Regions from separate parts of the Sporomusa sp. GT1 genome, predicted to be linked through region 1. Evidence: riboswitches for the same ligand, from Rfam matches in the RefSeq annotation. Region 1 holds a riboswitch; each other region holds the start of a gene.
What was found. Region 1 has a riboswitch for S-adenosylmethionine ahead of metK (methionine adenosyltransferase). Riboswitches for the same ligand answer to the same signal wherever they lie in the genome.
Positions count from the first base shown of each region.

Region 2: it holds a riboswitch for S-adenosylmethionine, as region 1 does, so the genes downstream of both, GT1_RS21360 (homoserine O-acetyltransferase) here and metK (methionine adenosyltransferase) in region 1, are expected to answer to the same signal.
Region 3: it holds a riboswitch for S-adenosylmethionine, as region 1 does, so the genes downstream of both, GT1_RS17485 (PLP-dependent aspartate aminotransferase family protein) here and metK (methionine adenosyltransferase) in region 1, are expected to answer to the same signal.
Region 4: it holds a riboswitch for S-adenosylmethionine, as region 1 does, so the genes downstream of both, GT1_RS17025 (MetQ/NlpA family ABC transporter substrate-binding protein) here and metK (methionine adenosyltransferase) in region 1, are expected to answer to the same signal.

Region 1 is NZ_BMBX01000003.1:219,088-227,252, reverse strand. Features, by position in the region: gene GT1_RS06695 (DUF116 domain-containing protein) at 1-444, opposite strand, end outside; gene fmt (methionyl-tRNA formyltransferase) at 456-1,397, opposite strand; gene def (peptide deformylase) at 1,403-1,855, opposite strand; gene priA (primosomal protein N') at 1,972-4,392, opposite strand; gene GT1_RS22510 (hypothetical protein) at 4,492-4,620, opposite strand; gene GT1_RS06675 (heavy-metal-associated domain-containing protein) at 4,633-4,860, opposite strand; gene metK (methionine adenosyltransferase) at 5,059-6,246, opposite strand; SAM riboswitch class I at 6,316-6,424, opposite strand; gene coaBC (bifunctional phosphopantothenoylcysteine decarboxylase/phosphopantothenate--cysteine ligase CoaBC) at 6,477-7,679, opposite strand; gene rpoZ (DNA-directed RNA polymerase subunit omega) at 7,689-7,895, opposite strand; gene gmk (guanylate kinase) at 7,938-8,165, opposite strand, start outside.
Region 2 is NZ_BMBX01000044.1:6,653-14,817, reverse strand. Features, by position in the region: gene GT1_RS21370 (xanthine dehydrogenase family protein subunit M) at 1-113, shown strand, start outside; gene GT1_RS21365 (xanthine dehydrogenase family protein molybdopterin-binding subunit) at 138-2,432, shown strand; SAM riboswitch class I at 2,548-2,657, shown strand; gene GT1_RS21360 (homoserine O-acetyltransferase) at 2,765-3,967, shown strand; gene GT1_RS21355 (homocysteine synthase) at 4,051-5,337, shown strand; gene GT1_RS21350 (hypothetical protein) at 5,453-5,620, shown strand; gene GT1_RS21345 (LysR family transcriptional regulator) at 5,897-6,811, shown strand; gene GT1_RS21340 (ABC transporter permease) at 7,030-7,767, shown strand; gene GT1_RS21335 (class I SAM-dependent methyltransferase) at 7,798-8,165, shown strand, end outside.
Region 3 is NZ_BMBX01000021.1:15,836-24,000, reverse strand. Features, by position in the region: gene GT1_RS17505 (HlyD family secretion protein) at 1-209, opposite strand, end outside; gene GT1_RS17500 (PadR family transcriptional regulator) at 212-580, opposite strand; gene GT1_RS17495 (YezD family protein) at 722-1,054, opposite strand; gene hydE ([FeFe] hydrogenase H-cluster radical SAM maturase HydE) at 1,078-2,124, opposite strand; SAM riboswitch class I at 2,297-2,394, shown strand; gene GT1_RS17485 (PLP-dependent aspartate aminotransferase family protein) at 2,478-3,623, shown strand; gene GT1_RS17480 (TatD family nuclease-associated radical SAM protein) at 3,671-4,273, opposite strand; gene GT1_RS17475 (DUF2292 domain-containing protein) at 4,301-4,654, opposite strand; gene GT1_RS17470 (ABC transporter ATP-binding protein) at 4,731-5,615, opposite strand; gene cysK (cysteine synthase A) at 5,670-6,614, opposite strand; gene nifB (nitrogenase cofactor biosynthesis protein NifB) at 6,780-8,063, opposite strand; gene nifH (nitrogenase iron protein) at 8,147-8,165, opposite strand, start outside.
Region 4 is NZ_BMBX01000019.1:16,377-24,541, reverse strand. Features, by position in the region: gene GT1_RS17045 (YdcF family protein) at 1-476, shown strand, start outside; gene purD (phosphoribosylamine--glycine ligase) at 503-1,774, shown strand; gene GT1_RS17035 (DUF456 domain-containing protein) at 1,843-2,355, shown strand; gene GT1_RS17030 (TetR/AcrR family transcriptional regulator) at 2,372-2,962, shown strand; gene GT1_RS17025 (MetQ/NlpA family ABC transporter substrate-binding protein) at 3,010-3,831, opposite strand; SAM riboswitch class I at 3,971-4,075, opposite strand; gene GT1_RS17020 (YerC/YecD family TrpR-related protein) at 4,266-4,571, shown strand; gene hisZ (ATP phosphoribosyltransferase regulatory subunit) at 4,586-5,767, shown strand; gene GT1_RS17010 (HDOD domain-containing protein) at 5,760-6,287, shown strand; gene GT1_RS17005 (D-2-hydroxyacid dehydrogenase) at 6,300-7,256, opposite strand; gene hisG (ATP phosphoribosyltransferase) at 7,466-8,131, shown strand; gene hisD (histidinol dehydrogenase) at 8,128-8,165, shown strand, end outside.

The DNA of each region.
Region 1 (8,165 bases):
CGGGCAGTCTTCATGCTGCAGGCAATGCGGGGTCATAATCAGCAGCTTACCGGACTCTACGACGATGTTCTTGTGTTTGATTAAATGGTTGCTGACCTCAATAAACGAGCGTTCAATACGTTCTTTTTCAACGTCAAAAAGCTTGCCCACACATATGGCAAGAGGAAATAACAGATTAATGGCCGACCAGGCCACTCCCTGGAACATTCCCAGGGTATTAAACCCCAAAATAGCCAGGATGATGCCGATAACACCAAAGGCAGCGGCCAAAATTACCGCAGCCAAAACTACGCCGAGAATCATGGGTAAATAGCTGCTGATGTTAGCCAGACCGGGCAGACTGACGATCCATAAACCATAACTTGAGATGGTTGCAATACATAAACTGATGAGAATAAGTATTAAAAACAGACGTTTGCGAGGACGATGAGCTACTTCAATCATACTTTCACCTTCTACTCCAATAGGTTGCCTACGGTAAGACAATAGCCGCAAACACAGTCGCTTGCTTTCATCCGTCGTTTGGATTCAGGCTGTACTTCCAATAATTCAATTGTCCCTTTACCTGTTTCAACAACCAATCCTGTTTTGGTTATCTGGATAATTTGTCCCGGAACTGAACAGGATTGTGAATCGTCATGTACTCTAGTCTGCCAGATTTTCAGTGATTTATTTTGATAGTTACAATATGCTCCCGGCCAGGGATTCAGGCCTCGTACGAGGTTATGTATGGCTGTTGCCGGCAAATGCCAGTCAATACGTTCCGTAGTTCTGCACAACATCCGGGCATAGGTTGCTTCAGACTCTTGTTGTACTGCGCGCGGTGCGCTGTTTGCCGCTAGTTGCCGGAGAGTATCTGATAATACGTCTGCACCAAGATCCTTTAATTTATCATGCAGGCTGCCGGTCGTATCTGTCGGGAGGATGGGTATTTCGGCTTTGGCAATCATATCCCCGGTATCCATGCCGACATCCATATACATGGTGGTAATACCGGTGGCGGTTTCTCCGTTGATAATAGCCCAGTGAATGGGTGCTGAGCCACGATATTTGGGTAACAGCGAGGCATGTACATTAATACAGCCGTAGGCCGGCAGTTCTAACAGCTTTTTGGGCAAAAGTTGTCCAAAAGCAACAACAATAATAATATCAGGGTTAAGGGCGGCAATCTGGTTGTAGCTGTCATCAGTTTTGATGCTGGCAGGCTGCAGAACAGGCAGATTGTATGCCAGCGCAGCTTCTTTAACCGGTGAGTAGGCCAGTTTCTGACCGCGCCCCTTAGGGCGGTCAGGCTGCGTGATGACCCCGGCTACCGGATAACCTTCTTTTATAAGCATATCCAGACAAGGTACCGCAAAGTCGGGTGTGCCCATAAATACCGTACGCAATTTTCCCATTACAACTACCCCTTATGTATGGTTTTTGCCAGTTCGATAAACAAAATGCCGTTAAGATGGTCTATTTCATGTTGCAGAGCACGTGCCAGCAGGCCGGAACCGGAAATCCGGATTTTTTTGCCGCTGCGATTCAGCGCATCCACCGTTACTGTCCCATACCTTTCTACTTCCCCATACATGCCTGGGACACTCAGACAGCCTTCTGTACCATTTTCACAGCCCTCTTTGTTAATGATTTCCGGATTAATCAGTTCGATAATGCCGTCACCAATGTCGATAACTACCACTCGCATGGATACTCCCACTTGCGGAGCAGCCAGTCCTATCCCGTCGGCGGCATACATGGTTTCAGCCATATCGTCAAGCAATTGTTTAATTTTGCGGTCAATCTTTTCTACAGGCGCAGCAATATCTTTAAGCACTTTGTCGCCTGCCTTTTTAATTTCCATTACTGGCATGGTTTTGTACCTCCCTCTTTCCTTTCAGGCCATTAGACAAATTTTATCACAGTTTAGCAGGTGACGAAAGTGTCAAATACACGAGTCAAGTCTTGACAAAATAATTCAATGTGAGGTTAGATGACATTTACAGGGTCTACGTCAATAACCACATCTTTGCGGCTGCTAATGTGCAAAGATGTGAACAGGCTGGTCACGGCAGCTGGATCCTCTGTTTTGATTAGAATATTAATGCGAAAGACGTCTTTTATTTTATGAACCGATGCCGGAAACGGTCCAATAATGTCGGCAGCTATTCCCGCCATTGCTTGAGCCAGTTCGCCTGCCAATTTGTTAGCACTCTGGTGCACCATGATTTCGTCGGCAGCCTGTACTGTTATTTTTATCAAATTAGCAAACGGTGGATAGTTCAGTTGACGACGGAAGGTAATCTCATGTTCATAAAATGCCGGATAATTATGTTCTGCTCCGGCAGTTATCGCATAGTGCTCGGGATTATATGTCTGCATTACTACCTGCCCGCTCTTTGCGCCGCGTCCCGCTCTCCCTGCCGCTTGCGTCAAGAGCGCAAATGTCCGTTCGGCTGCCCGGAAGTCGGGCAGATTAAGCGCAGTATCTGCCGAGATAATTCCAACTGCCGTTACATTAGGAATGTCGTGACCTTTGGCTACCATTTGTGTGCCTAACAAAATATCATACGTTCCGGCGGCGAAAGCCGCTAATATTTTATCATGTGCCATTTTGCCTCTGGTGGTGTCCTGATCCATACGCACAATTTTTGCCGCCGGAAATAATGCGGTAAGTGCCTCTTCCACCTTCTGGGTACCGGCGCCAAAATAACGGATATACCGGCTGCCGCATTCAGGACAAGTATCAGGCACAGTATGGCGTTCCTGACAGTAATGGCAGCGAAGGCTATTGCCGGGGGTGTGATATACCAGTGAAATATCACAATGTCTGCATTTGAGCACATGGCCGCATTCGCGGCACAGGACAAAGGTAGAATAGCCGCGCCGGTTAAGCAGGATAACGGCTTGCTCCTTTTTTGCCAGGGCTCTGGCTAACATCTCCTGCAGCGGCAGTGAAATGACGCTGCGGCGTCCTTGTGCCAATTCCTGGCGCATATCAACAAGCGTAACTTCCGGCATTGGCACATCATCAACCCGTTTATTCATAGAGATTAATGTATGGGTGCCGTTAAGTGCCTGGAAGTAAGTTTCTATCGCCGGGGTAGCGCTGCCCAGTACCAGGGCTGCACCGGCCAGTCTGGCCCGGATTAAGGCAACCTGCCGGGCATGGTAACGGGGAGATTCTTCCTGTTTGTAAGTAAACTCATGTTCTTCATCGATAATTATTATGCCCAGATCGCGGGCAGGTGCAAATAAGGCCGAACGTGCACCAACAACAATGCCAGCCTGGCCGGACTGGAGGCGGCGCCAGGCATCGTGCCGTTCGCCGACTGATAGTTTGCTGTGGATAACAACAACATCATTACCAAACGCTGCCCGAAAACGGGCGACAAGCTGACTTGTCAAAGCAATTTCCGGCACCAGGACAATGGCTTGGCGATTATGTCGCCGGGCTTCAGCGACAGCCTTGATATAAATAAGAGTCTTGCCGCTGCCGGTAACGCCGTGAATCAAAAAAGATTTATGCGTCCCGGCTTTAATGGCTGGAATTATTAGCTGTAAGGCGTGCTGCTGCGGTTGTGTCAATGATACCTCGGCAGCCTGCTGACAGACGCTGTCATAGCTGTTGCGGAGCACCGGTACACTGCGGCTGGTAATGAGCCCTTGTTCTGCTAATTTTTTCACAGTGGCTTGCGTAATATTAAGGTGGCGCAACTGGGGCAAGGCAAGTTCATTATTCTGCAGGAGTGCCTGCAAAAGCCGGCGCTGGGCTGCCCTGGTTTTGGGCAGCATTTGCTCAGCTTGAGCAGCAGTTTCCTTGCTGACAGCCAAGTTAATAATTGTCGTTGTACTGGCTTTGCCGCGTGTATTGACAGTATCTGCATGAATAATTAGTTTATGTTGTAAAAAAAATTTTATCATAGCATCTATGTTACCGGGAAGTTTGGCAAGATCTTTGAGACTAACCGGACCATGAGCATAAATATAGGTGAGTGCCTGGCGGTATTCCTCCGGCTTGTTGGCGAGCAGAATGGCTGCCGCTTCATAATCCATTGCGGCAGATGCCTGATAGGCTTTTTGCGTTTTTACTCCCGACAGGCCGGGAACGAACAGACGCATGGCTTCGGCCAGTGAACTGAGATAATACTGGCTTATCCATTTGGCTGTTTTCAACATATTGTCATCAAACCAGGGGTAATCATCAAGTATAGCAAGGATGGCTTTTAAGCCTTCCGTACATTCGGGTTCCAGACCGACAACGAACCCTTCTACCTTCCTGTTGCCGAACGGAACTAGTACGCGCCAGCCGATAGTGATCTCAGGTAAGTGAGCTGGAATAATGTAGGAAAAAGGCTTAGTAATGCTGCGGGCAGGGATATTTACAATAATTTGAGCGGTGTTTGCCATTTTTTCTACACCTGGCTTTCTTTTCTTAAGGATAAAGAGAAGGGGACTATGCAGTCCCCTTTGTTAGCTAACATATATATTTATATTCGCTTTTCAGTGTCAAATACCTGCTACCGGTTTTTCGGGATCATGAGCGGCCATTTCCCAATCTAGCCCGGTGTCCATTGGCAAACGTTTAAAAAAACGCTTAATCCGGCGCTTTTTCAGCGGTGAAAAATGGAGCTTCATATGTCAGACTCCTCAACCTTGAATTGAATAACCGAGTGATTGTAAGGTTTCTTCAATATATCCGCTAGAAGTCACCGATGCATCATGGCTGACAGCAATTTGCTTAGAAGCTAAGTCTACTTTTACGGAAGAAACACCATGAAGGTGGGACAACGTATGCTCAATACGGTTCCGGCAATGGTCGCCTTTGAGGCCCCCAACACGGTAAACGGATTGTGTGGTATTTTTCTGTGTGGCCAATGGAATACCTCCCTTTTTACTGAATTGAGTCTCCAGCAATATTAGTATTACCATTGGCCACTAATTAATTAATATTTATCCGATGACTAAGATTCAGATGGGGTTAAAACTTCATCTGAATCAAGTCTCCATTTATCCGCTGACTGCCCTGTCTAAGATTCTCAACCTCTTTTAGTTGAATCCCAAGAACGGTTACTCTTATATATTGGCTTCTTTGCGAAGCATATCGGCTTTATCGGTACGCTCCCAGGGCAAATCTATGTCAGTGCGGCCAAAGTGACCGTATGCCGCTGTTTGACGGTAAATGGGGCGTCTCAGATCCAGGGACTTGATAATGCCGGCAGGTCTTAAATCAAAGTGCTTGTTGATCAGTTCGACAATTTTGCTCTCGTCAATTTTCGCGGTACCAAAGGTTTCTACCATGACCGATACCGGCCGGGCAATACCGATGGCATAGGCTAATTGTATTTCGCACTTATCGGCCAAGCCTGCTGCGACGACATTTTTGGCTACATAGCGGGCAGCATAGGCAGCAGAACGGTCCACTTTTGTGGGATCTTTGCCGGAGAAAGCGCCACCGCCGTGGCGAGCCATGCCACCGTAGGTATCGACGATAATTTTGCGTCCTGTCAGTCCGGAGTCACCTTGCGGGCCGCCTACAACAAACCGGCCGGTAGGATTGATATAGTATTTGGTTTGCGCATCTAACAGTTCGCCGGGAACCATCGGAATGATAACTTTGGCGATAAGATCTTTTTCAATGGTTTCTCTGTCGACTTCCGGGCTATGCTGGGTTGAAATTACGATAGTATCAATGCGTAACGGTTTACCATCCTCATATTCAACAGTTACCTGGGTTTTTCCGTCCGGACGGAGATATGGCAGCTCGCCGTTCTTACGAATTTCAGAGAGGCGGCGGGCTGTTTTGTGAGCCAGGGCGATGGGCAATGGCATATATTCCGGAGTCTCGTTGGTAGCATAACCGAACATCATACCCTGGTCACCGGCACCAATCGCTTCAATGGCATCCATATTGCCTAACTTGGCTTCGAGAGCTTTATCAACGCCTAAAGCAATATCTGCAGACTGTTCGTCAATAGAAATTAACACACCGCAGGTTTCACCGTCAAAACCATATTTGGCACGGGTATAACCAATACTTTTAATGGTTTCACGAACAATTTTGGGAATATCTACATAGCAGTTGGTCGTGATTTCACCTACCACATGCACAATACCGGTGGTAACCAATGTTTCACAAGCTACCCGGGCATTGGGATCATGAGCCAGAATTGCGTCAAGTACGCTGTCGGAAATTTGATCGGCAATCTTATCTGGATGGCCTTCGGTTACAGATTCAGATGTAAAAAGTACACGTTTTACCATAGTGCTGTCCCTCCTAAATTCTATATTGCAAAAAGAAAAGCCTCCGCAAGGGAGGCGTGATTGTTCTCACTCCCATCTTGCGGTTTATCCGCCGGAATTGGCACCGTTTTTAGTAAAACTACTAAAATGGTTGCCGCGGTTTCATCGGGCCAGTCCCTCCACCAACTCTTGATGAGTATAGCATATGCAATTTAACAACAAAAAGATTTTAATCTAAATACAAAAAAAAATCAAGTATAATTTGTCAACATTACACAAATTTTGTCAATCAGAATTTCAGCCACCTGGCGTTTAGTAAGCTGCGGCAGTTCTTCAATCAGGCCATTTTTATGTATGACTCTGACAATATTTGTGTCTGTATTAAAGCCGGCTCCCGGTAAAGTAACATCATTGGCAACAATCATATCAAGATTCTTCTTAATTAGTTTCTCTTGTGCATGACTTAAAAGCTCTTGCGTTTCGGCTGCAAAACCGATTAAGAGCTGATGCTTTTTACGCTCGCCTAATTCGCGCAAAATATCAGGATTTTTGACCAGGGATAAGGTTAGAGTATTGCCGGTTTTTTTTATTTTTTGGTCTGCTGCCGTCTCAGGCCGATAATCAGCCACAGCGGCGGCTTTGATTACAACATCGACAGTATCAAACTCCGCAAGAACAGCTTCACGCATTTGCGCGGCAGTTTCAACTTTTTTGACAGTTATCCCCGCCGGACAGGCAAGACTTGACGGACCGGAAACAAGAATAACTTCTGCGCCGCGCGCTGCGGCGGCTTCGGCAAGAGCATATCCCATTTTGCCACTCGAATGGTTGCCAATATATCTCACCGGATCAATGGGTTCACGCGTGCCGGCAGCCGTAACCAGTACCCGCTTACCGGCTAAATCCCGGTTGCCTTGCAGCAGGGATTTAACTTTTTTTACAATATCCGCCGGTTCAGGCAAGCGGCCGGGGCCATCCACACCACAGGCTAACATGCCGGAGGCCGGTTCTACTATATGATAGCCAAGTCCTGCCAGTTTGTTTAAGTTTTGCTGGGTAATTGGGTTTAGATACATGTTGGTATTCATGGCTGGAGCCAAAATTATCGGTGCTTTGGTAGCCATGACGGTGGTTGTAAGCATGTCGTCGGCTATGCCGTTTGCTATTTTGCCGATAATATTGGCTGTTGCCGGCGCAATGAGGAATAGATCAGCGCGGCTGGCCAGTGCAATATGCTGCACATTCCAGGTTTTAGGCTCTTCCCACATGTCGGCAACCACCGGGTTGCCGCTAATTTCGCGAAAAGTGAGCGGTGTGACAAATTCTGTAGCCGCTTTTGTCATGATAACATAGACCGTATGCCCGGCTTTCTTTAACCGGCTGACAATTTCAACTGCTTTATAGGCGGCAATGCCGCCGGCAACTCCGATAACGATAGTTTGGCCTGATGACATTGCTGACTCCTATTTAATGCCGGTTTTGGTGCGTTCGTAGGTAATTTTACCTTGAGCCACCTCTTCCAGGGCAATTGTCACCGGCTTATTGGATTTAGACTCCACCAGTGGCTGTTGGGCATCCATAATTTCCCGAGCCCGTTTGGCAGCTAAGACAACCAGTGTATATTTGCTGTCAACCTTTTTCACTAATGTATCTAAAGACGGATTAATCATAGCATATCCCCTTGCCTAATTTATTTGCTGTGCCAAGTTTCGTTAGTTACAACGTGCCTGGCAAAGACTATCAATTAAATCGGTATTGCGTTCTGCCCGATGCTTTTCGGCGGCAATGATTGTTTCCACTCTTTGCACAGCTGCCGCTACTTGATCATTTACTACAATATAATGATAGTTATGCGCCTGAGCAAGTTCGGCGCTGGCACAATGCAGGCGTTTTTTGATGACTTCCAGGCTGTCAGTACCGCGTTTATGAATTCTGTCAGC
Region 2 (8,165 bases), on a different contig from region 1:
CGGTAGATGAGATGATAACAGGCCGGGCTTCCCATCCCTACAAAAAGGCAGCCGTGAGGGGATTGGCTCATGACTTGACCGGTCTTTTGTTTGCCGCTTGCAACAGGAATTAAATTATTTTGTCAGGAGGGAACGTGATGGCAGACAAACCGGCGCGTAATTTCAAATATGTCGGCAGGTCAATACCCATCGAAGATGGAGCAGCCAAAGCAAGCGGGCAAATCCGGTATACCGGCGACATGGCTATCGACGGGATGCTGCATGCTCACCTGGTATTCAGCCAGGTTCCGCATGGGCGGATTAAGAATATTGACATTTCCGAGGCCATGGCTGTGCCTGGCGTTGTAAAGATATATATGCGTGACAATGCGCCGCAAATCAGATTTAACTCGCAAGTATGGTTTGCCGGTCAGAATGCAGTTGAAGATCAGGAGCTATTCCCCGAGGTTGTTCGTTTTATTGGTGATACGGTAGCGGCGGTGGTTGCCGAAACCAAGGCGGCGGCCCTAACTGCTGCAAGTCTCATAAAGACTGACTATGAACTCTTGCCAATGGTTATTAATCCGGAGGATGCCCTCAGCGGCCAGGTTGCTGTCCATGACAGCGGCAACCCGTTTTTTACCATGGAAACCAGCTATGGCGATACGGCAGCTGCCATGGCGGCACCGGAAGGCATAGTAGTCGAAGACCGGGTAGAAACTCCTAAAATTCATCATGCAGCTATGGAAAATCACGTATGTATTGCCGCACCGGATCATCGAGGGAGAATAACGGTGCATAGTCCCTGCCAGATCGTATATTCTGTGCGGCTTATTGTGGCCAAAGTCCTGGGGCTGCCTTATCATAAAATCCGGGTTATCAAAACTCCCATCGGCGGATCTTTTGGTGGCAAGCAGGAAATAACCCTTGAGCCGTACTGCGCCTTCTTTGCCAAAGATTTGAACAGGCCGGTAAAGATAGAATTTGATCGGTGGGCCAGTATAATTGCCACCCGGACCAGAACCAAGACCATCGGTTATGTAAAAACCGTGGTAAGTCCTGAAGGCAAGATCATAGCGCGGGACATGAAGCATATTATCGATACAGGGGCCTATACTTCCAATGGCCGTGTCATTTGTTATGCGATGGGCAAAAAGCTGTCCAGGCTGTACCGTATTCCCAGCCAGCATTATCAGGCCATAGCCGTGCATACCAATACGGCCATAGCAGGAGCGGCGCGGGGCTATGGATCGCCGCAGGTGCAAACCATTGCCGAGATCAATCTGGATAATGTGGCCAGGCGTTTACAAATGGACCCTGTTGAATTTCGGCTGAAAAACCTGGTACACCCCTTTGACGCTGATCCGGGCGGCGGGCCTAATCTGGGCAATGCCAGGATTATCGATTGTGTGCACAAAGGCGCCGAGGCTTTTGGCTGGCGTGAGAAATGGAACAGGACTAAGCCTGAGGGGCGATGGCAGACCGGTGTAGGCATGGCTTGTGCCACCCATGGTAACGGCTATTACGGAGCCTACCAGGAATTTGGCACAATGACGATAAGAATGCTCGAAGACGGCAGTATTATGCTTAATGCCGGCTTGCACGACCTGGGCAATGGCACGGTAACCGCCATGAAACAGATTGTGGCCGAGGTGCTGGAGGTTGCGCTTGATATGATTGAGGCGCCTGAGGCTGACACTGATATTAGTCCCTATGATATCGGCTGCCAGGCCAGCCGGGTTATCCACGTTTGCGGCGCCAATGCCATGCAGGCTGCCGAGGAATTGCGCAGCCTGCTGATCCGGGAGTCGGCCAAAATTTTTCAGTGCAGTGAGGAAGAGGTATTGCTTGAAAATGGCATGGTCTATACCAGCCGCGAACCGGAAAAGAAAATCAGCTATGGACAAATGGCGGCTGCTATTCAGCAAAAAAATCAGGTCGAGCTTATTTGTACCATTACCTATCGATCCCCGGCCAACCCCGGTTCATATGCTGTAAACTTCGTCGAAGTGGCTGTGGACACTTATACCGGTTTTGTCAAGGTGGTGGACGTTGTAGCCGTACATGATATTGGCCAGGCCATCAATACCGGTTTTGTAGAAGGGCAAATTCATGGGGGTGTGCAAATGGGACTGGGGCTGGCAATCAGCGAAGATATTGCTTATGACGCCCGGACAGGTGTTGCCGGTGGCGCTAGCTTTAGTAAGTACCATCTGGTTAATGCACCCGATATGCCGCCGGTCAGAGTCCTCTTAATTGAAGAGGGCGAAGAGCATGGACCATATGGAGCTAAAAGTGTGGGTGAACTTGCAACAATCCCCGTCACGGCGGCTACCGTAAACGCCATTAACCATGCGCTTGCCGCCAACTTCACAATTCTGCCGGTTACCCCGGATAAAATTATGGCAATGCTTACGGCCCGGCAGGCAAGTAACCGTACATTACTTCGGTAGTGTCAGGTTTTGGGGAGTGCGGATGAAAAACTGTAACATTGTACCCCGGATATACTTGACAAATGTATCCTGGGTTAGGTATCATATATACATCTACCAATAAATTAATATTGAACTCTTATCCAGAGAGGTCGAGGGACTGGCCCGATGACACCCGGCAACCGGCGCAATGCGCAGTGGTGCTAATTCCAGCAGGAATCAGTAGATATTCCTGGGAGATGAGAGGGGCTTTATGTATGCCGGTTTGCCCCCTCTTTGCAGAGGGGGTTTTTTATTAGCTCTTCTGCATGAAAACAGTTAGGTCTAATCATTATAGTAGGAGGGAGGATATCATGGTTGTTACCTTTTTTCCGGGGTTTAGATGGCGGCCGCAACTTAAGCTGGCTCAAGTTGCGACACCTGAGCAGCCGCTGGATTTAGTTCAGGGCGGTTGTTTAGAGCAGGTTACAGTAGCTTATGAAACCTACGGCCAGCTGTCAGAAGGACGCGACAATGTAATTTTGGTGGCGCATGCATTAACCGGTGACAGCCATCCTGCGGCGCATGACCAATATGATGAGCAGGGCTGGTGGGAACCCTTAATTGGCCCAGGCCGGCCGCTTGATACCACCCGGTTTTTTGTTATTTGTGCCAATGTGCTTGGCGGCTGCCAAGGGACTACCGGCCCGTCTTCGCTTGAGCCTGCCACCGGCAAGCCTTATGGCATGAGATTTCCGGAAATTACCGTCAAAGATATGGTCCGGGTCCAGAAACGGCTGCTGGATATATTAGGGATTGAGCACTTATCCCTGGTGGTGGGAGGCTCAATGGGCGGGATGCAGGCAGTGCAATGGGCGGTTGATTATCCTGGCTTTGTGGATGCAGCGATTGTCATTGCCGCACCCGGCTATTCCTCGCCGCAGGCTATTGCTTACAACCGTGTAGGCCGCCAAGCCGTCACGCTTGACCCCGCGTGGCAAAATGGCGACTATTACGGCAGTCCGGGACCCAAGCAGGGTTTGGCCGCTGCCCGGGCCTTAGGGATGATTACCTATCAGAGCGAGTTGTCTATGTCATATAAGTTTGGCCGGCGGACGCGGGCCGGACAATTTGAAATTGAAAATTATCTTGATTATCAGGGCGAAGGCATGGTAAAAAGGTTTGATGCCAACTCGTATTTGTATTTGCTGCGAGCATTGGACCTCTTTGATATTGGTACCGGCTATTCTTCTTATGAAGCGGCTTTGGCAAGAATAGATGCCAGAATACTGGTAGTGGGAGTAAGTTCTGATATTTTATATCCGCCGCACCAGCAGGAAGAATTAGCGAAAGCCCTGCGGCAAGCAGGTGTATGCACCGACTTTGCCATCATTGACAGCCCGCATGGGCATGATGGATTTCTCATTGATTTTCATTTGCTCAGGCCCATACTGACCAATTTTATTAATAAAGTTCTGCCGGTTTCTGCCGCGGTACCTATTAGGCAGTGGATTAAGTTCAGAGCATCCAGCCTGGCTTATTTGGGGGCCAGGCTAGTACCGGACGTTTCCGTGTAAGGCAGCAAGCCCGGCCAGTGTAAGACAGGGACATTTCCTAAGCGATATTTATATACAAAATACATATAAAATGAGGGATGATTATGACATTGCCAGAAAATCTACGTTTTGATACCCTGGCCGTACACGCCGGGCAGCAGCCTGACCCAACAACCGGTTCGCGGGCAGTACCGCTGTATCTGACTACCGCATACAACTTCCGGGATGCCGACCATGCAGCCGATTTGTTCAGTTTGAAGGAAAGCGGCAATATTTATACCCGGCTTATGAATCCGACAAATGATGTATTTGAACAGCGGATAGCCGCGTTAGAAGGCGGTGTGGGGGCGCTGGCCTTTGCCTCAGGCCATGCGGCCATTGTTGCAGCCATTGTCAATATTGCCCAGGCCGGTGATGAGATTGTCAGTTCCTCGACATTATATGGCGGAACGTATAACCTATTTGCCCACACGTTGCCGCGGTTAGGGATAAAGGTTAAGTTTGTTGATCCGAGCAAGCCGGAAAACTTTGCCGCTGCCATTACGCCCCAAACGAAGGCAGTGTATGCTGAAATCATCGGCAATCCCAAGATCGATGTGCTGGATTTGGAGAACGTAGCTGCTGTAGCGCATAACCATGGTTTACCGCTGATGATTGACAGTACCTTTGCTACTCCGTATTTGTGCCGCCCAATTGATTTTGGCGCCGATGTTGTAATCCACTCGGCAACCAAGTTTATTGGCGGTCATGGCACCACTATGGGCGGTGTGGTTATTGACGGCGGCAAATTTGACTGGGGCAATGGCAAGTTCCCGCTGCTGTCAGAGCCGGACCCCAGCTATCATGATATGAAATATACCGAAGCCCTTGGCAAGCTTGCATATATTATCAGACTCAGGGTGCAGGTACTCCGGGATGTTGGCGCCTGTCTGAGTCCGTTCAACAGCTTTATGTTCCTGCAGGGTTTGGAAACGCTGCACTTGAGGCTGGAACGGCACAGTCAAAATGCACTGGCTGTTGCCAACTATCTGGAGAAGCATGAGCTGGTATCCTGGGTCAGCTATCCCGGGTTAGCAAGCCATCGGGATCATAATCTGGCGAAGAAATACCTGCCCAAAGGAGCCGGTGCCATAATGACTTTTGGCATCAAAGGCGGCCTGGAAGCCGGACGCAGGTTCATTAATGCACTCCGGTTATTCTCGCTGCTGGCTAATGTAGGTGATGCTAAATCACTGGTTATTCATCCGGCCAGTACCACCCATTCCCAGTTATCATCCGAGCAATTGGCCAGTGCCGGCGTATCTGATGATATGGTTCGCCTCTCTGTCGGCATTGAAGATGTAGCCGATTTGATTAATGATTTAGCGCAAGCCTTAGCCGCCAGCAAGTAGTGAAGCTCCCTCCTATAGCCGTAAGGAATCCTATGTATGCCTAAGGTATATTTTACTGGTAAAGTGAATAAGGTATACAATAAAGGTAGATTTACGGTATATAGGAGGAAGAGTTATGCAGGCTTTACTTACGAGAATCCTTGGACTCTGGCACTTTGGCAGCCCTTGTGAGACAGTTAAACCAGAAGTGCTGGTGGACAAGCGGGCTAAAGTTGTGCCGCTTGCCGCCAGCAGAGATATAACGAGGACCCAGGCGTTTTGGGATAAAGCAGTTCCGTCCTAGTGGTCCGTCTACGTGGAAAGTGTAGTTAGAATACGCGGGAAAAGTTCCGCGAAGTTATTATGATTTCAGCGTATACGGGTCACTAGGCTGGCTGCGGACTAACCTGCTCGAAAAAATCGCTTCTGACAGCGGTGGTAAGAGCCGGTTAGTCTTTTTTATTCATTATGTATTGCTGCAGCATAAAATAGCTTGACATATTCATAATGTGCCATCCATAGTATAAGGTAGAGGCCTTTTCCGGCTATCTACCTTATTAATAATAGGAGTACATGTGTTGTGGATCTTCTTCGCTTAACTTACTTTATAGAGGTGGCAGAGCAGCTGAGTTTTACCAAAGCCGCCAAAGTACTTCATGTTTCCCAGCCTTCAATCAGCAAGATGGTGCGTAGCTTAGAGGATGAGCTTGGGGTTACGCTTATCGACCGTTCGGCTCGCCGGATTAAACTGACAGATGCCGGGCAGACCCTTTATGAACGTGGCTGCAGGATCCTTGAATCACTTAAAACGGTAGCTTCCGATTTGGATGATTTAACAAAAGGACAAAAAGGCCGCATCCGTATCGGTATTCCGCCTATGGTTGAGACTAGCTTTTTTGCCATCGCCATTGGGGAATTCAAGAAAAACTATCCAAACATCATCATTGATCTGGTTGAGGTTGGTTCAAAAGCCGTAGAAGATATGGCAGAAGATGGGGAAATTGATATAGGTGTTGTTGTTCTGCCTGTAAGAAACAAAACTGATTTTTCTATGTTTGCCTTTACTAAAGATCCCATATGGCTTATTGTCCATCCGGAGCATCGCCTGGCCGGGCAGGAGCTTGTGCATATTGCCGATCTTGAGGATGAGCCAATAGTCATGTTCCGGAAGGATTTTGCACTGCATGACCATATTGTGGAGAAATGCCGTGAGCACGGATTTATGCCTAAAGTCTTATGTGAAAGCTCGCAATGGGATTTTATGGTGGAGATAGTGGCCGCTAAACTGGGAGTTGCTTTGCTGCCAAAAGTGGTATGCGACAAACTGGGAGCAGGTGTTGTTACCGCGTTGCCTATTGCTGAGGAAATCAGTCCCTGGCATTTGGCAGTTATGTGGAAAAAGGATACATACTTGTCTTTTGCTGCCCGGGAATGGCTAAGATATGCCGCCCGCTTATTTGATGCGGAAGCTGAATTAAAAAAAGCCGGACTATAGTCCGGTTTTTTTTAATTTGGCGAGAAGTTAATTATGATAGTAACTGTATTAATTTTGACGCTGTTTGCCTTATTCGCACAGGATATTTATTATCGCCGGGAGAATTATAGGCATAAGTAACGAATTGCTCAAGGTATTGCGGCCAGTCCGATGTTCTGTTAGGGAATACTGCCGCGTATTGTATCACAAGTAAGGAAAGGGTTTGAAGAAAATTGCGATTGGAAGACATTTGTACCGTGTTTTGGCGAGACTGGGTGGTTTTAAACCGGCGTTTAATCAAATTCGTTTTATCCCGCATGATAGGTCCGGTATTATATTTAGTGGCATTTGGCTGGGGCTTGGGGCGCAGTCTGTCGGTGAACGGCGGCAGCTATCTCGATTTTATCCTGCCAGGCATTATGGCCCTTAATGCCATGAATATCAGCTTTAGCGCAGTAGGTTCACCGCTCAATATGAGCCGGCTGTATCATAAAACCCTGGAGGAATACCTCATTGCTCCTATCGGTCCGGGATCTTTTGTGGCAGGCAAGGTACTGGCCGGAGCGCTTCGGGGCTTGATCTCCTGTGCCGTAATTTTTGTATTAGCCTATCTTTTTGGTGCGAAGCTGACAATCAGCGTCAGTTTTTTGCTGACACTGTTGCTGACTTGCCTGCTGTTTGCCGCCATGGGCTTGGTGGCTGCCATGCTAATCAATTCCCATGAGGATATGGCTAGTTTTAACACCTATGTACTTTTGCCCATGTCCTTTTTATGTGCCACTTTTTTCACACCTGACCGGCTGCCGCAGGTTTTGCGCTGGTTTATTGAGCTGTTGCCGTTAACCCATGCTACCTACGCGCTCAGGGCTATTGGTGCGGGACTGGAGACACCATGGCTGTCGGTGAGCGTTTTGGCGGTATATACGGTGTTGCTGGCAGGTGTGGGCGTGTGGACGATGGTCCGGGTGCGGGACTAGGTTATATTTATTTGTATAGGAGAAGGAAACATGAAATGGGATAGTAATGCATATGATGACAAGCATTCTTTTGTCGCCGAGTACGGTAAAGCCATGCTTGATCTTGTCAACAAGGCCCAAGGGCAAAAAATACTGGATTTAGGCTGTGGTACCGGGGTACTGACAAATGAACTGGCAAAACAAGGGGCAACTGTTATAGGTACCGATTTATCACCAGCTATGATCAAAACAGCGCAGTCGAATTACCCGCACTTGCGCTTTCAGGTGGCAGATGCCACCCAACTGCCTTTTGACAACGAATTTGACACCGTGTTTTCAAATGCGGTTTTTCATTGGATACCAAATCAAAAGCAATTATTGCATTCGATTCAGCGTGCCTTAAAAGCTAACGGGATGCT
Region 3 (8,165 bases), on a different contig from region 1:
ACTTCATCGCCTTCCTGAACCGGCAGTTCGTCCACCCTGGCCGAAATTCGCGAACTTACGGTAACAATCGTCCCTTTAACTCTGGCATCATCGGTTGAGACTACACCGGCGTATTTGATCCACCACCATAATCCCCCGCACAAAACGATAGCGAGAACAAGTCCCGCCACAGCCATAAACTTCTTTTTCGTCACTTTTTTATGACCCATTATTATTCCTCCCTGCCCTCACCAAACAAATCCCGGCGCAGTATCTGAAGCTTGCGTTCCGACTCATTAATTCTTTGCCTGACAATTTCCCGCAGGGTCGGTATATAGGACACACCTTGCTCAGTAATCGAATATACCCGCTTGTTTCGGGTATCAGGCTTATCCCAGCTGCCAACAATGTAGCCGCGCTCCTCCATCTTCCGCAGTAACGGGTACAAGGCATTGGGATTGGGTGAAATCATACCCAAAGTACGGCCTTTAATGAGTTCCGCAATTTCATTTCCGTAAGCCGGACTTTGTTCCAGGATCGTGAGTATATATAGCCCGACAAGAGCCTTGACTCTTGTCTTATATTCATTGTCCTTAACCATTCCGTAAAGCCTCCTCATCGCATTGAATTGCAATATTATTAATTTTAATAACATTAATTTTAACATCTTTTTGTTTAAATTACAAACCCCTAAAAAAACATACGGCGATGAACTATAAGCAGTTCATCGCCGTATGTTTCTTTAAATTCCGTCGCCATGAAGGCCGGTTAATTTTCCTACCCGGTATTTTTCGGTTCTTTCCACCTGCATAATCTGCCCTGCCTGGATTTGCATAGCCACTTTTCCATATTCCATGCCGTCAACTGACTGCAATATCCGCATTCGCACCCCAGTGGCAGCTGCTGCAGTTTTACCTGCGCCCTTCGGCGGCTGTTCGCCTATCCGGATTTTTTCCAGTTTCTCCATTTGAATAATCCGTGAATCCTGGAGTACCAGGGTAACAGAACCAAAATTAATATGTTTCACAGCTTGCTCAATCAACGCAAGCACTTCCTCAGAAATATGTTTATTCATACGCTCATTCCCTTCCAGTGCTGCTAAGCCCGCTTTACCCGGAAACCGTGCGTTTCAGCTACCTTGCGGCCAATACCCTGAATTTTGCCGGTAATACACGAACGGCAATGAGCCGGCGTGTCGTTGATACAAATCTTCCCCGGGTAGAGCAAATACAGCTGCCGGTATTCGCCCTCGGTAACATTGGGCATCACTACATTGGCCCCCCGTTGCAGCGCCAGTACCCGTCCCTGCGGGTTCAAAGACTCCATAGCGGTTGTCGCCGGAATATTAATATCCGGTAACAGCAGCCGGGTCATAGCCATCACCTTGGTGCTTAATTCAAAAGTACCGCCTGCCTCTTTGGCTAACGGCGTGTCCGGATTAGGAATAAACGGACCTACACCAATCATGTCCGCATCCATGCTCTTGAAAAACAAAACATCATCGGCCAGCGATTCAACAGTTTGCCCCGGTATACCGACCAGAGAACCTGTTCCCAGCTCAAAACCCAGCTCTTTTATGTCCTGCAGGCATTTTACCCGGTTATCCCAGCTCATGCCCGGATCGAGTTTTTCATACAATGCTTTGTCGGTAGTCTCAATTCTGAGCAAATACCGGTCGGCACCGGCATCACGGTATGCTTGATATACCTCACGGGTTTTTTCACCCACACTCAGCGTAATCGCCAAACCAAGTTCCTTGATTTTTTTGATAATATCAACCATGGCAGCCACATCAAACCATTCATCTTCGCCTGACTGCAGCACAACCGTGCGATAACCGTATGACTTGGCTTTGGTTGCAAAATCAAGGATGGTTTCCGGTCCCAGACGATAACGGTTTACCTTTTTATTATCCCGCCTTAGACCACAATACAGACAGTTTTGTTTGCAGGTGTTGGAAAACTCAATCAGCCCACGCAAATGTACCTCGTCGCCCACATACATTCGGCGCACCCGGTCGGCGGCAGCAAAAAATTCCGCTTCGTATTCGGTATCTATCAGCAGCGCAACAATTTCATCTTTAGTAAGCTCATGGGTTGTTTCAGCTTTTTTTATTAATGCCAGTATATCTTTTTTATCAGTCATACTGTTACTGCCTCCCCGTATTCCCAAAATAGTTATGCCTGTTGAAATCATGATATCCGGTTTTTCAACCGGCGTCAATATCAAGCAGGCAAGCAGATAAAAAGCATAAAAATATCTATTGACAAATTGTATTAAGTATGCAAAAATAAAATCCAATAAAATTAAATAATTAAACTTATCGAGAGTGGTCGAGGGACTGGCCCTATGACACCCGGCAACCGGCAGCAATGCAAGGTGCTAAATCCAGCGGAGCAATCCGGAAGATGAGTTATCAGCGCATACAGGCGACTCTTCTTACGGTGGAGTCGTTTTTTTGTTGCCTGCCGCAAACACAAAATAGGAGATGATATGTTATGAAATTTGCCACCAAAGCCGTCCACGCAGGTCTTGTCACCGATAAAACCACCGGTGCCATCAGCACTCCCATCTACCAGACAACCACCTTCCGCCACCCTGAACTCGGCCGCAGCACCGGCTATGACTATTCCCGTACCCAGAACCCTACCCGTAAGGCGGCGGAAGAAGCCGTAGCCGCCCTGGAGGAAGGACATGCCGGCTTTGCCTTCGCTTCAGGCATGGCTGCCATTTCGGCAATACTGATGCTGTATCAGCCTGGTGATCATCTGATTATTACCGAAGACTGTTATGGCGGAACCTATCGCATTATGGACAAGATATTCAGCCAGTTCGGTCTGACAGTTACTTTTGTCGATACCAGCAGCCTGGAAGAGGTGCGCCAGGCACTGCAGCCTGCCACGAAAGCCATCTTACTGGAAACACCCACCAATCCGCTGATGAAAATTGCCGATATCCGGGCAATAACGGCTATCGCCCGTCAGCATACCCCACAACCGGTGCACGTCATTGTGGATAACACCTTCCTCTCCCCCTATTTCCAGCAACCGCTAACTCTGGGCGCCGATATTGTCTTCCATAGCGGTACCAAATACCTGTCAGGCCATAATGATGTGGTCTGCGGTCTGGTAGTTGCCGGTGACCCCGCGCTCTGTGAAAAAATCGGGTTTATCCAAAACGCTACCGGCGCCATCCTTGGGCCGCAGGACAGCTGGCTTTTACTGCGGGGGATCAAGACACTGGCAATCCGGTCACGCCAGCACGAAAAAAACGCACAGGCTGTCGCCGAGTGGCTTACCACCCATCCCAGTGTTACCAAAGTCTATTACCCCGGCTTAGCCAACCATCCCGGTAAAGAAATCCAGGACGCCCAGGCCTCTGGCTATGGCGGCATGCTGTCTTTCACCGTAGACCATCCCCGCCTGCCTGCCCAAGTGCTGCGCAAGGTAAAAGTCCTCCAGTTTGCCGAAAGTTTAGGCGGCGTTGAATCGCTGATCACCTTCCCAGCAGTCCAGACCCACGCCGACATCCCGGCCGACATTCGTGAGCGCTTAGGCATTAGTGACTGTCTCTTGCGCTTGTCTGTCGGCATTGAAGATGTGGAAGACATTATTGCCGATTTGGCCCAGGCGCTGGAACAGTAAGATAGAAATGAGTCAGAAATTTTTTCTGACTCATTTCTATCTCTAAATTATGATTGATAATGCCGGACTCTAAAATCAACACCAATTCTGTTGGCAATCTCCCGGCAGGACTGGATATTGTCATCAGACATAACATCAACAACAGACAGTACTACCTGGGGAATATACTTTTTGCATTTAGCAGCAAACGCAAGCATAGCCTCATAGGCTTTTTCACCATAATCGGATTGGCATAATTCCTGATATTCTTTATTGTTTTTTGCATTCATGCTAATAGAAACAGCATCCACCAGCCCTGCTAACTGTGAAGTGATATCCTGCCCGCAAATCAAATTGGCATGCCCGTTTGTGTTTATGCGAATAGGTATATTATATGTATTTTTCAAACATCTGCATATTTCAACAATATCATAAGTTCGCAGCATGGGTTCTCCATATCCGCAAAATACAAACTCCCGGTACTTATAGATATCCCTGGCTTGAATATCTGCCAGAACTTCACTGACCGTAGGTTCCCGTTCCAGCCACAGATTCATTCCCCGGGAAATACCTTCCTGATTATTTCTCACGCAAAAAGTACAATTATTGGTACAGCGGTTGGTAATATTGATATATAAAGAGTCTCCCCATTCATACGTAATCGTCATCATCACCCCCTTTTTTCAATCAACTATGCCTTAGATACCATCTCCGTAAATTCCTTCCTGTTCGTTAATCCGCCGTTTTTCGGTTTTCTCTATCTGTTCCACCTTGCCATCTTCAATTCGGATAATCAGCTGCCCATACATCAGACCTTCAAGCTGAGCAATGATTTTAGGCTGAAAAGAGTGCTGTCTTGCTGGAACATCCTGTACTATATAGCCGGATTTATTTTTAGCGGTAAAAATAAATTTTTCTGTTCTCTCCATTTTAATCACATAGCCGTCCTGCACTGTCAAAATTAAGTGCCCATACTTAACCGTATGAAGCGAATGACGGATCAACTCCATAATTTGCGGCAACAAACGTTTCTTGGAACTTAACTTTTCCACATTACACCCCCGAATTAATTATTATCGACAAATCATCAGCCAAACAAGATGCAATGCAAAAGTGTACTGATTCAGTTTACAATGCTGCCGACGCAGATATGGATTCAGCCACATTTTTTCCAGATAACTTCGTCTTGCCAGCGGTGAAATGCTCGGTTTGCAGTAATTCCCAAATTTTGTGCCGAACCCAGCCAAAGTCGGCTGATGAACGGATACCATCACGCGGTCTTGGCAGATTAATCGTAACAATTTCTTTGATTGTTCCGGGATTTGCCGTCATTACAGCTACCCGGTCTGCCAGAAATACTGCTTCATCAATACCATGTGTAACAAAAACAATGGTTTTCCTGGTTTTTTCCCAAATGCGCAACAATTCTTCCTGCAGAACCTCCCGGGTCTGAGCATCAACGGCTGCAAACGGTTCATCCATAAGCAAGACCTCCGGATCATAAGCCAATGCCCTGGCAATAGCTACGCGCTGCTTCATGCCTCCGGACAATTCATGGGGGTACCTGTCCTCAAAGTTTTTCAGGCCGACTAATTCAATATACTGCTGACTGATTTCCTTGCGGTCTTTTGACGGCACCTTTTTTATTTCAAGCCCAAATTCAACGTTTTTTCGCACTGTTCGCCAGGGAAACAACGCATACCCCTGCATTACGATGCCACGGTCCAAAGCCGGACCGTCAATCAGTTTACCATCCATATATATTTCGCCGGAGCTGGGGTGAGCCAAACCGGCAATCATGTCCAGAAAAGTTGATTTCCCACAGCCGCTTGGGCCGACAATAGCTAAAAATTCTCCTTGTTTAACAGTAAGATCCAACTGTTTAATTGCTTCAAATTCTGTAGCTGTTTCGTTTGGCTTGCGCTTAATTTTGAATACACGCCGGATATTGCGGGCAATGATTTTGTCATCTGCACCAAAAATCTCTGTTGGTGCTATTTGATTGCTGGACATCCAACTTCCTCCTTTATTGTCTATCGTCAAACTGCAATCCAAGCAGTATCGAAGCTATAAACTTGATCCTTCATTTTCTGCAAAAAGTATGGTGCTAAGATACCGCTCGCCGGTATCCGGCAAAATAACCACAACCAATTTCCCCTTATTTTCCTGTCTTTTGGCTACCTGCAGGGCGGCAAACGCCGCTGCACCGGAAGAGATACCGACCAATACACCTTCTTCCTTAGCCAAACGCTGTGCGGTAGTAATAGCTTCTTCATTCTTCACTTTAAAGATTTCATCAATTACATCCAAGTTCAGTACATAGGGAACGAAACCTGCCCCAATTCCCTGAATCTTATGAGGGCCGGGCTGCCCACCGGAAAGAACAGGGGAATCTAAGGGTTCAACCGCGACCACCTTGATATCAGGATTGCGCTGTTTGAGTACTTCGCCCACACCGGTAATCGTACCGCCTGTGCCAACACCGCCAACGATAATATCTACTTTACCGTCTGTATCCTTCCATATTTCGTCTGCGGTAATGGCCCGGTGAATTTCCGGATTAGCCGGATTATTAAACTGTTGCGGCACAAATGAATTTGGCGTCACAGCAGCTAATTCTTCGGCTTTTAAAACAGCGCCTTTCATGCCTGCTGCGCCGGGAGTGAGCACCAGTTCCGCACCGTATGCTTTCAACAGGCTGCGCCGTTCCACACTCATGGTCTCCGGCATGGTCAGGATAAGCCGGTACCCTTTGGCAGCGGCAATGAAGGCCAGGGCAATGCCGGTATTGCCGCTGGTAGGCTCGATAATTACCGTATTTTCATTGATAAGTCCCTTTTCCTCAGCGTCCTTAATCATGCTGAAACCGATGCGGTCCTTAATACTGCCGCCAGGGTTAAACGACTCCAGTTTAGCCACGATTTCCGCCTGAGCTCCGGCTGTTACCTTATTCAAGCGCAGCAATGGCGTACCGCCAATTAAAGCAGTTATACTGCCGGCAATGTTAGACATACTAACACATCCCCTCTACGAATTTATTCAAAAATAATAACAAAAAAAGGCCAAAGTACATCCTTGCGGATAAATACCTCAGCCTTCAGCCTCTCTGATCAGCCAAATTTTGGAATGTTATTGTATTTAAATTATACTGCCCGTAACCTATTTGTCAATAGTTTCCTACTGATTTTCTGCCGCACCCTGAGACTGCATTTGAGCTGCTGCATAGCGAAGACCTGCTTCTACTGTATCGCAGTATTCTGAGATAAAAATCCCCTTATCTCGCAACCGCTCTTTCGCATGATAGCCGATACGCATTGTCAGTACCGCATTACAATCTTTCAGCGCCTCAATAATCTTCTCCCTCCCGCTGTCCCCAGCCTCGGCATCACACTCTGACATCCCGGCACAATACTGACCCACCGTCCGGGTCTCACGGAGCTGAAACCGCAGTCCATCGCCCTGGTAAATAAGCAGTTTAGTGGCATGACCAAAATGCTGATCCACCAGTTTTCCATATTTTGAGGTAACAGCAATCCGGTAAAGCTTCCGGTTCCCGTTGTTTACCGTTACGCCGTCCTGAGGCCGGTCGCACATCCGGAATTCCTGCGAACGGTCTTCATACAGCAAGCCGATGGCATCGGCCCGGCATTGCTGGCAGTGGCGCATCTGGCGAATATCAAGCTGACAAACATCCCTTAAGGCATTCAGTTCTTTCATGCTGGTCTGGGGTAAGTGCTCAAAGGCACTGCCCGGCGCGGGAATAAGCGGCATAATATTGGTAACAAACACTCCCAGTTCCTTTACTTTTTTGACAACCGCCGGTATGTGTCTGTCATTAAGCCCTTTAATCATAACTATATTGATTTTAACCATAACACCATGTTTAACTAAATACGCTATGCCTGCCAACTGATTATGCAGTAACAGTCCTGCTGCTGCGACACCTGTATACCATTTACCCTGATAGGATACAAACTGATAAATTTCTGCCCCGATCGCCGGATCCAGCGCATTAACCGTTACTGTAACATGACGGATACCTAAAGCCACAATTTCAGGCGCATATTCTGGCAGCAGCAATCCATTTGTCGATAAGCAGAAGGTAATCTCCGGATCCAGGGCTTGAATGTGTTTAATTGTCTGTTGGGTGAACAGCCAGTCAGCCAGCGCATCACCCGGTCCGGCAATGCCAACAACACTGAGGTGTTCCATTTTTTCTTTAACCCAGACAAATTTATCTTTAGCATACTCTGGTGTCAATACCTCGCTGGTGACTCCCGGACGGCTTTCGTTGACGCAGTCAAACTTACGATTACAATAATTGCATTGAATATTACACCGGGGAGCCACCGGCAAATGCATCCGGGCATATTTATGATGAGCATCTGCCGAGTAGCAAGGATGTTTACTTGTTTTTTCCAGAACATCAGCATGTAGCGTACTGAAGCATACGCTGCCCATACAATTCACCTCGCTTTTTTTGCCCCCGTTTAAACAACATGCCAGCAGCGGCAGGGGAGGGCTTAACTTCCGGATAATCCCTCTTAGATACCAGCCGCCGCA
Region 4 (8,165 bases), on a different contig from region 1:
TTCATGGGCAGGGACATCTTATGGGGTCTGCTGCCAACCGGCTGTTAACGGCAGCGCAGTTACACCGTCTCACCGGCAAGCCGGTCATCGTTTCCGGGGGGCAGGTATTTGCCAATACCGGTAAGGAAGCCGAGATTGCCCGGCATATCCTGCAAGGCTTGGGCGTCGCCGATGACAACATCATTGTGGAGGGGCAGAGCCTTAATACTACCGATAACGCTAAATTTACGCAACAGATTATAGCGGAGCGTGGTTTTACCAGTCCGGTGCTGGTGACCTCGGCTTTTCACATGGAGCGGTCTGTACAGCAGTTTGCTAAATATAATATGGAAGTGACGCCATACCCAACCGACTATCAGACAAATACCCGCTTTATTTTTGAATGGCATTTGTTATGGCCCCGGGCGGACGCTTTCTATAACACCCAGTTGGCCATCAAAGAATATCTCGGCCTTATGGCAGTACGCTGGTTTTAATGTTATATATGAGGAGTAGTGATATCTTGAAAATTTTACTTATCGGCGGTGGCGGACGCGAACATGCTCTGGCCTGGAAACTGGCGCAAAGCCCCCGGGTGGAAAAAATCTATTGCGCTCCGGGTAACCCCGGCATTGCGGCTGTGGCCGAATGTGTCGACATTGATGTAAGCGACAATGCCGCTTTGGGCCAATTTGCCTTAGCCCATGCTGTCGATTTAACCGTGGTTGGCCCGGAACTGCCGCTTGCCAACGGGCTTGTCGATCATTTTGCCACATTACAGCTCAAGGCTTTTGGACCGTCCCGGCAGGCGGCCCAGCTCGAAGGCTCGAAGGCTTTTGCCAAAGAAATTATGCACAAATACAATATTCCCACCGCCGCTTCCGCGGCTTTTACCGATGCGGACAAAGCTATCGCCTATATCAAGGAGCAGGGGGCTCCCATTGTTGTTAAGGCAGACGGTTTGGCAGCCGGCAAGGGTGTTGTGGTAGCCATGACGGTGGAGGAAGCGGTTGCTGCCGTCGATATGATGATGCGGGACAAGGCTTTCGGCAGCGCCGGTAATTTGATCGTTATTGAGGAATATTTAGAGGGTGAGGAAGCCTCCCTGCTGGCCTTTACCGACGGCTTTACGGTAGCTCCCATGGTGGCGGCTCAGGACCATAAACGGATTTTTGACAATGATCAGGGGCCCAATACCGGTGGTATGGGAACCTATGCCCCGGCGCCGGTGGTAACTCAGGCTGTGCGGGAGCAGGTGACGCGCGAGGTGCTGCAGCCGGTGGTTGACGGGCTGCGTCAGGAAGGCATTATCTATAAAGGCTGTTTATACGCCGGTTTGATGATTACGGCCCAGGGGCCAAAGGTCATTGAATTTAACGCCAGGTTTGGTGACCCTGAAACACAGGTGGTATTGCCGCTGCTGGATAGTGATTTGGTGGATATCATGGAGGCCTGTGTCGGGGAGCGGTTGGCTGATGTAACCATAAATTGGCGGCAGGAAGCGGCCGTTTGTGTTGTGCTGGCGGCTGCGGGGTATCCGGGCGATTATACCAAGGGGAATGAAATTACCGGTATTGATCAGGCGGAAAAGCAGGGCGCGATGGTTTTTCATGCCGGTACCGGCAGCAAGGACAACCATATTGTTACCACCGGCGGCCGGGTGCTGGGCGTGACTGCCGTAGCCGGTGATATTCGTGCGGCGGTAGAGAAGGTATATCAGGCTGTACCTGAAATCAAATTCGCGGGAATGCAGTACCGCAAAGATATAGCCCACCGGGCGTTTAACCGCAAATAAGCTAAGAGGGAGATTGCCACGCATATTAGGCAGATTGCTGGCAACCCGCTCGCAAAGGAGTGCATGGTTTGGATGCAGGGTTAATAGCCATTAATCTACTGGTTATAGCCATCATTGCTGTTGGCATTGGTATGACGGCAATTGGCTTGCCTGGCAACTGGCTCATATTTTTTACGGCGCTGGGGTATGGCTATACAGAAGGCTTCGTGCATATGAGCAGTACCGTGCTCTTGCTGCTTTTGGGCGCATTATTGCTGGGCGAACTGGCTGAATTTATAGCAGGAGCGCTGGGGGCCACAAAAGAAAATGCATCCCGTATGGCTATCGGGTCTGCCTTTTTTGGCGGCATTGTCGGCGGTATTGCCGGCACAGGCATTATGCCGGGACTTGGCTCGATTGCGGGGGCCATCACCGGCTCTTTTGCCGCCGGTTACCTGGCGGAGTATGCCGCTACCGGCAACCGGGAGAAAGCGGGGCGGGTTGCCAAGAGTATCATGATTGGTCAGGCATTGGGATTGATTTTCAAATTAGCCATGGCTATCGGCATGGTGGTTTTGATCCTTTCCAAACTGGCTTGGTAAGGACAGGAGGAAACTTATGAAACGCCGGCAAATACTTGATGCTGCCTATACTGTTTTTTCCCGCAAAGGCTATCATCGCGCCACGGTTGACGAGATTATTGCCTTAGCCGATACCGGTAAAGGCACAGTATATAACTATTTTGTCAATAAGGAACAACTTTTTTATACCTTGATTAAGGAACGCAGTGCCGGTTTTGAAGCTGAGTTGGATACCATTGCTGCTCTTGCCGAACCGGCGCTGGATAAAACCAAGAAAGCCATTCGTGTTTTTCTGGAGTTTTATGTGCAAAATGCGGATTTGTGGCGGGTGCTCATGCATGAGATGCGCGGGTTAGGCCGTGAGGAACCGTCAAGCTTTACCGAGGCGGAGCGGGAAAAATACCGGGAAAGGTTTGTTCACACTATCGGGACATTGCAGCGGATCTTACAGGAAGGAATTGATCAAGGTACTATCCGCCAGTGTGATGTGCACAAAGCCGCCCATGGTTTGTTCAGTGTTATTGTGATGATGGTGTTTCAGGGGTTTGTTGGCGGAGAACAGGATTCTATTGATAGTACGGCCAACAGCATTGCCGATATTTTTATGTACGGGATAGTTAACCGTTAATAAAAAAAATGAGTCCGGGGATTTCCCCAGACTCATTTTTTACTTCATTAAAATGCCGGTACAATAGCACCTTGGTACTTTTCATTGATAAATTTCTTAACTTCTTCGGAGGTTAAGGCTTTGGTTAATTTTTGGATTTCCGGGCGGTTTTCATCGCCTTTGCGGACGGTAAGGATATTCACATAAGGGGAGTCTTTTTGTTCAATAAACAAGGCGTCTTTACCGGGAACCAGCTTGGCCTCCAGCGCGTAGTTGGTGTTAATGACAGCTAAAGTCAGATCATCCAGGGAACGCGGCAATTGAGCAGCTTCCAGTTCGCGGACTTTTACATTTTTGGGGTTGGCGGTAATGTCGCTGACGGTAGCGGTAACGCCTGCGCCGTCTTTAAGTTTAATAATGCCGGCCTTCTCTAGGAGTGCCAAAGCGCGGCCGCCATTGGTGGGATCGTTCGGGATGCCAATTTCTGCGCCGTTTTGCAGGTCATTCAGGTTTTTAACTTTTTTAGAATAAATCCCCATGGGTTCGATATGTACGGCAGCAGTATAGGTTAGATCCAGTTTGCGCTCGGCGCTGAACTTGGTCAGGTAGGGAATGTGCTGGAAGAAGTTAGCATCAAGTTCTTTTTCCGCAACAGCCATGTTAGGACGGACATAGTCGCTCATTTCTACCACAACCAGATTGATGCCTTCTTTTTCCAGAATGGGTTTGATGACAGCAAGAATTTCAGCATGGGGCAGAGGGGTTGCGCCTACTTTGATAGTCTTTTTCTCAGTTGCTGAAGGGGCAGGGGTTTCTTTACCGCCGCACCCGGCAAGGAGAGTGGAGAACGCCAATAAAGCGGCAAGCAATAATAAGGTAATCTTTTTCATGACATATTCCTCCTAATAGTAGTTACTTTACTAATGACACCAAGGTAAGACAATGTTCTGGCTAAAAAAAGCAGGTCAGCCTCCTCCCGTAAAAATAGTGAAAGCCATTTCGGCAGTCCGAAATGGCTTGTTGTCCAGTTCTTCATCTGCCAGGAAAGTATCCTGTGGAATTGGCACCGTTCGCAAATTGCGATGGTTGCCGCAGCGTCATCGGGCCATTCCCTCAGCCAGCTCTTGATGAACAATATGTAATTTATGAAATTTATATTAGCACCGATAGGTATGTCTGTCAATAAAAATATAATTAAATTAGTAAAAATGAGTAAAATAGTAAAAAGTTTTAATTCGATAAAGCTGGAAAGGAATAAAGAAGGAAAAAACAGGTGTGTAGCGAATAGATAGTGTAAGCAAGTATTTACAGGAGGCGTAATAGTATGACCGCAAATCCCAAATTGAAAGATGCACTTACCGACCAGCTGTTTCGGGGGATTTTATCGCTTAGCAGCGAGGAAGAGTGTTACCAGTTTTTTGAGGATGTATGCACAATCGGCGAACTTAAGGCGATGGCGCAGCGGCTGGAAGTGGCGCGGCTGTTAAAGGCAGGCGTCATTTATGACGATATTGTTGCCGCTACCGGTGCCAGTACCGCAACCATCAGCCGGGTTAAGCGCTGCCTTTATTATGGAGCCGACGGTTATAAAGCTGTGTTGGCCCATCTGGAGGAAAACAAGGCTGAGTAGAATGGAGTGTTAATATGAACAAAAATTTTGTACCGCAAATTCCGTATGGGACGCGGGACTTGCTGCCCCGGGAAGCCAAGCAGAAGCGGATTGTCGAGGGGGCACTGGCCGATCTATTTTCCTGCTGGGGCTATGACGAAATAGTAACACCGACCTTTGAATATATGGAAACACTGGCAGTGGGCACAGGCAGCAACATTCAGCAGCATGTATTTAAATTTTTTGATAAAAACAACCGGATTCTGGCACTCAAACCGGATATGACAACCCCGATTGCCCGGGTGGCGGCAACCAGACTGAAGGAAATGCCGTTGCCGCTCAGGCTGTTTTATCTTACCAATGTCTTTCGCCATGAGCAGGCGCAGGCCGGCAGACAATGCGAGTTTTATCAGGCCGGGGTGGAGCTGTTAGGTGCGCCCGGTCCGGCAGCCGATGCCGAAATTGTGGCCCTGGCGGTAGAAGCTATGCTGGAAGCCGGGCTGACCAATTTTCAAATCGGCTTAGGCCAGGTGGATTTTATCAACGGCCTGATGGCGGAAAGCCAGTTAAGCCCCGAGCGCCAGCAGCAGATCAAATCCGCCATGGTTACCCGCGATTTAGTTGGGCTTGGCGAACTGCTTTCACAGAGCGGACTTAAGCAGGCAGCGCAAGAACTGCTTAAGCAAATTCCGCTTTTGCATGGACGGGAGGATATGTTAAGCAGAGCCTACCGGTTGGTCAGCAATGACCTCAGCCGGGCGGCGCTGGATAACCTGGCCGATATTCACAAGCTGCTTGCAGGCTATGGTGTCGATCAGTATGTCAATTTTGACCTTGGCATAATTCGTGACTTTGATTACTATACCGGCATGGTATTTGAGGGCTATACGCCGGGACTGGGCTTCCCGCTGTGCGGGGGCGGGCGTTATGATACGATGCTGGCTTCACTGGGGGTTGCCAACCCGGCGACAGGTTTCGCCATGGGAATAGAACGGATGCTATTAGCTCTGGAGCGCCAGGGGATTGGCGTCAGCGTGCAGGGTAAAGATGTATATATTGCCTGGACGGAAGGTAAGCTGGCGCAGGCCATTGAAGCGGCTAACCAATGCCGGCGGCAAAGACGCCGGGCAGAACTGGCGCTTGCTGCCGAACCGCGGGCGGTGGCGGAAGCAGTGGTTCGCACCCGGGGCTATGAGGAATTGATATATATTGAGTAAACGGATAAAACAGGTTGTAGCGGCGGTCACTGCCCGGATTAGCGAAACAGACAGGCAGTTTGTGGAGCGGTATTTAGACCCGGCGGCAGCCGCCTTCTTTTGGCAGATGAACCTACCTGACCAGCGGCATGCTTTGAATGTAGCCTACACAGCCGGGGAACTTGCCGCTAAGGAAAAGGATGTTGACCAAGAATTACTGCTAACATGCGCGCTGCTTCATGATATCGGCAAGATAAAAGGGGATGTCAGCGTTGCCGATAAAATCATTACCGTAATTTTGGATACCCTTGTGCCGCGCTGGGCCAAAAGCTGGCAGCGACTGGGGCGGGGTGGCAAGGTAGCCAATCTCCGGCATGCTATGTATATCTATTATCATCATGCCGCCCGGGGAGCAGCTATGCTCGAGGCGGCCGGGCTTGACAGGCGGATAACCGGGATCGTGGCCAGGCATCATGAAGCGCCGGCAGACGGCGAACCGGTAGAGCTTACACTGCTCAGAGCGGCTGACAGCCTGAATTAGTCTCTCAAGGTACTAATAGCCTTTGACTTTGTCAACCACATTCAGCATTTCACGCCCCTGGATAAAGCGGGTAAGATTATCGGCAAACAGCTTAACGGAGCGGTCAAGATAGGCCGGTGACAGGGCGGCAACATGCGGTGTAATGATAACATTGGGCATGCTCCATAACGGACTGCTCTCAGGCAGCGGTTCACAGGCAAAGACATCCAGCCCGGCACCGGCAATGAGGTTTTGCTCCAAAGCGGTGACCAAATCATTTTCATTGACAATAGCCCCTCTGGCGATATTGAAGAAATAAGCCGAAGGCTTCATTGCCGTAAAATGCTGCAGTCTAATCCGGTTTTGCGTGCTTTCGGTCAGCGGCAGGGCGGTAACCGTGAAATCGGCCTTGGCCAGCATTTCCAGCAGACTATCATCATCCGGCGGATACAGTTTATCTACAAATAATTCTGTGGTGACCTCCTGCTTGCTGGCAAGTACCGTCATCCCCAGCGCCTTGGCCTTTTTCGCAATCTCGCGGCCGATAGAGCCTAAACCGACAATGGCGAGGGTACTCCCGTGCAATTCACCGGCGGGAATGCGTTTCCACTGCCGGGTCTCCTGCTGGCGGAGACTGACGGTAAGTCCCCGGCTGAAAGCCAGCATCATGGCCAGCACATGTTCCGATACCGGGATACCATGGATACCTTTCGCGTTTGTCAGGATGGTGTCTGCTGCCTGAATTTCAGGAAACAGCAGCTTTTCCACTCCCGCGCTTAGGGCATGAATCCATTCCAGGTGAGGAGCAGCCTGGTATAAATGACGGGTTTCCATCCAACCCCAGGTGACTAAGATATGGCAGGAGGGCATATGCTCGAGAGCATTTGCTTCATCGGTAACAAGTATAGTAACATTTGGCTCGGCAGCCAGAATAAGCTCCCTATGGCGGTCGGCAAGCGGGTTGAGCACGACAATATTCAGCGCAGACATAAAGAACCTCCTTATTGCGTTACGCTTGGTACGGTTAGTATCCTGCCAAATACTTCTACATATGCAGGCGGTTTTCCTACCTCACCCGGAAAGATTGCCGGATATCGGGAAATAAAATATAGGAGCTATTGACCTTTATAATATATCGTGTTAGTATATTATCTAATTAATACTTTAATATGATAAAGAAGGAAAATAGGAGGCATGACATGACCTCAAATGATATGGATTATCTGACAATTGCCTTGCCCAAAGGCAAGTTATTTGACCTCTCGGCCAATATGCTGGCCAAAATCGGCTATACGGCCGAAGGTCTCAGTGAGAGCTCGCGCAAACTGGTCATTACCAATGAAGCGGAAAAAATCCGGTTTATTATCACTAAGACAGCTGATTTGCCCACCTATGTGGAATATGGCGCCGCCGATATTGGCATTATTGGCAAAGACGTGCTGCTGGAAGAAAACAAGGATGTTTACGAGCTGCTGGATTTAAAGTTTGGCTTTTGCCGGATGATGGTAGCGGTGCCGCAGGCGCTCAAACAGGAGAAACTGAGCGATTACGCCCATATGCGGGTGGCCACCAAATATCCGCGGGTGGCGGAAAGCTTTTTTCATAGTATTGGCATTCAGATGGAGATTATCAAGCTGAACGGTTCGATAGAATTAGCACCCATGGTAGGCTTGGCTGAGATTATTGTGGATTTGGTGGAAACCGGCCGGACGCTGAAAGAGAATAATTTGGTGGAAGTTGCGCAGATTCAGCCGGCAACCGCCAGATTTATTGCCAACCGGGTGAGCTTTAAAATGAAATTTGACCGGATCAATAAAATGGTGGAAGGATTAAAAGAACTGGTAGAGAGTGAGGCCAAAGCATGAAAACAATATTCAGCAGTTTTTTAAGTAAAGAGGA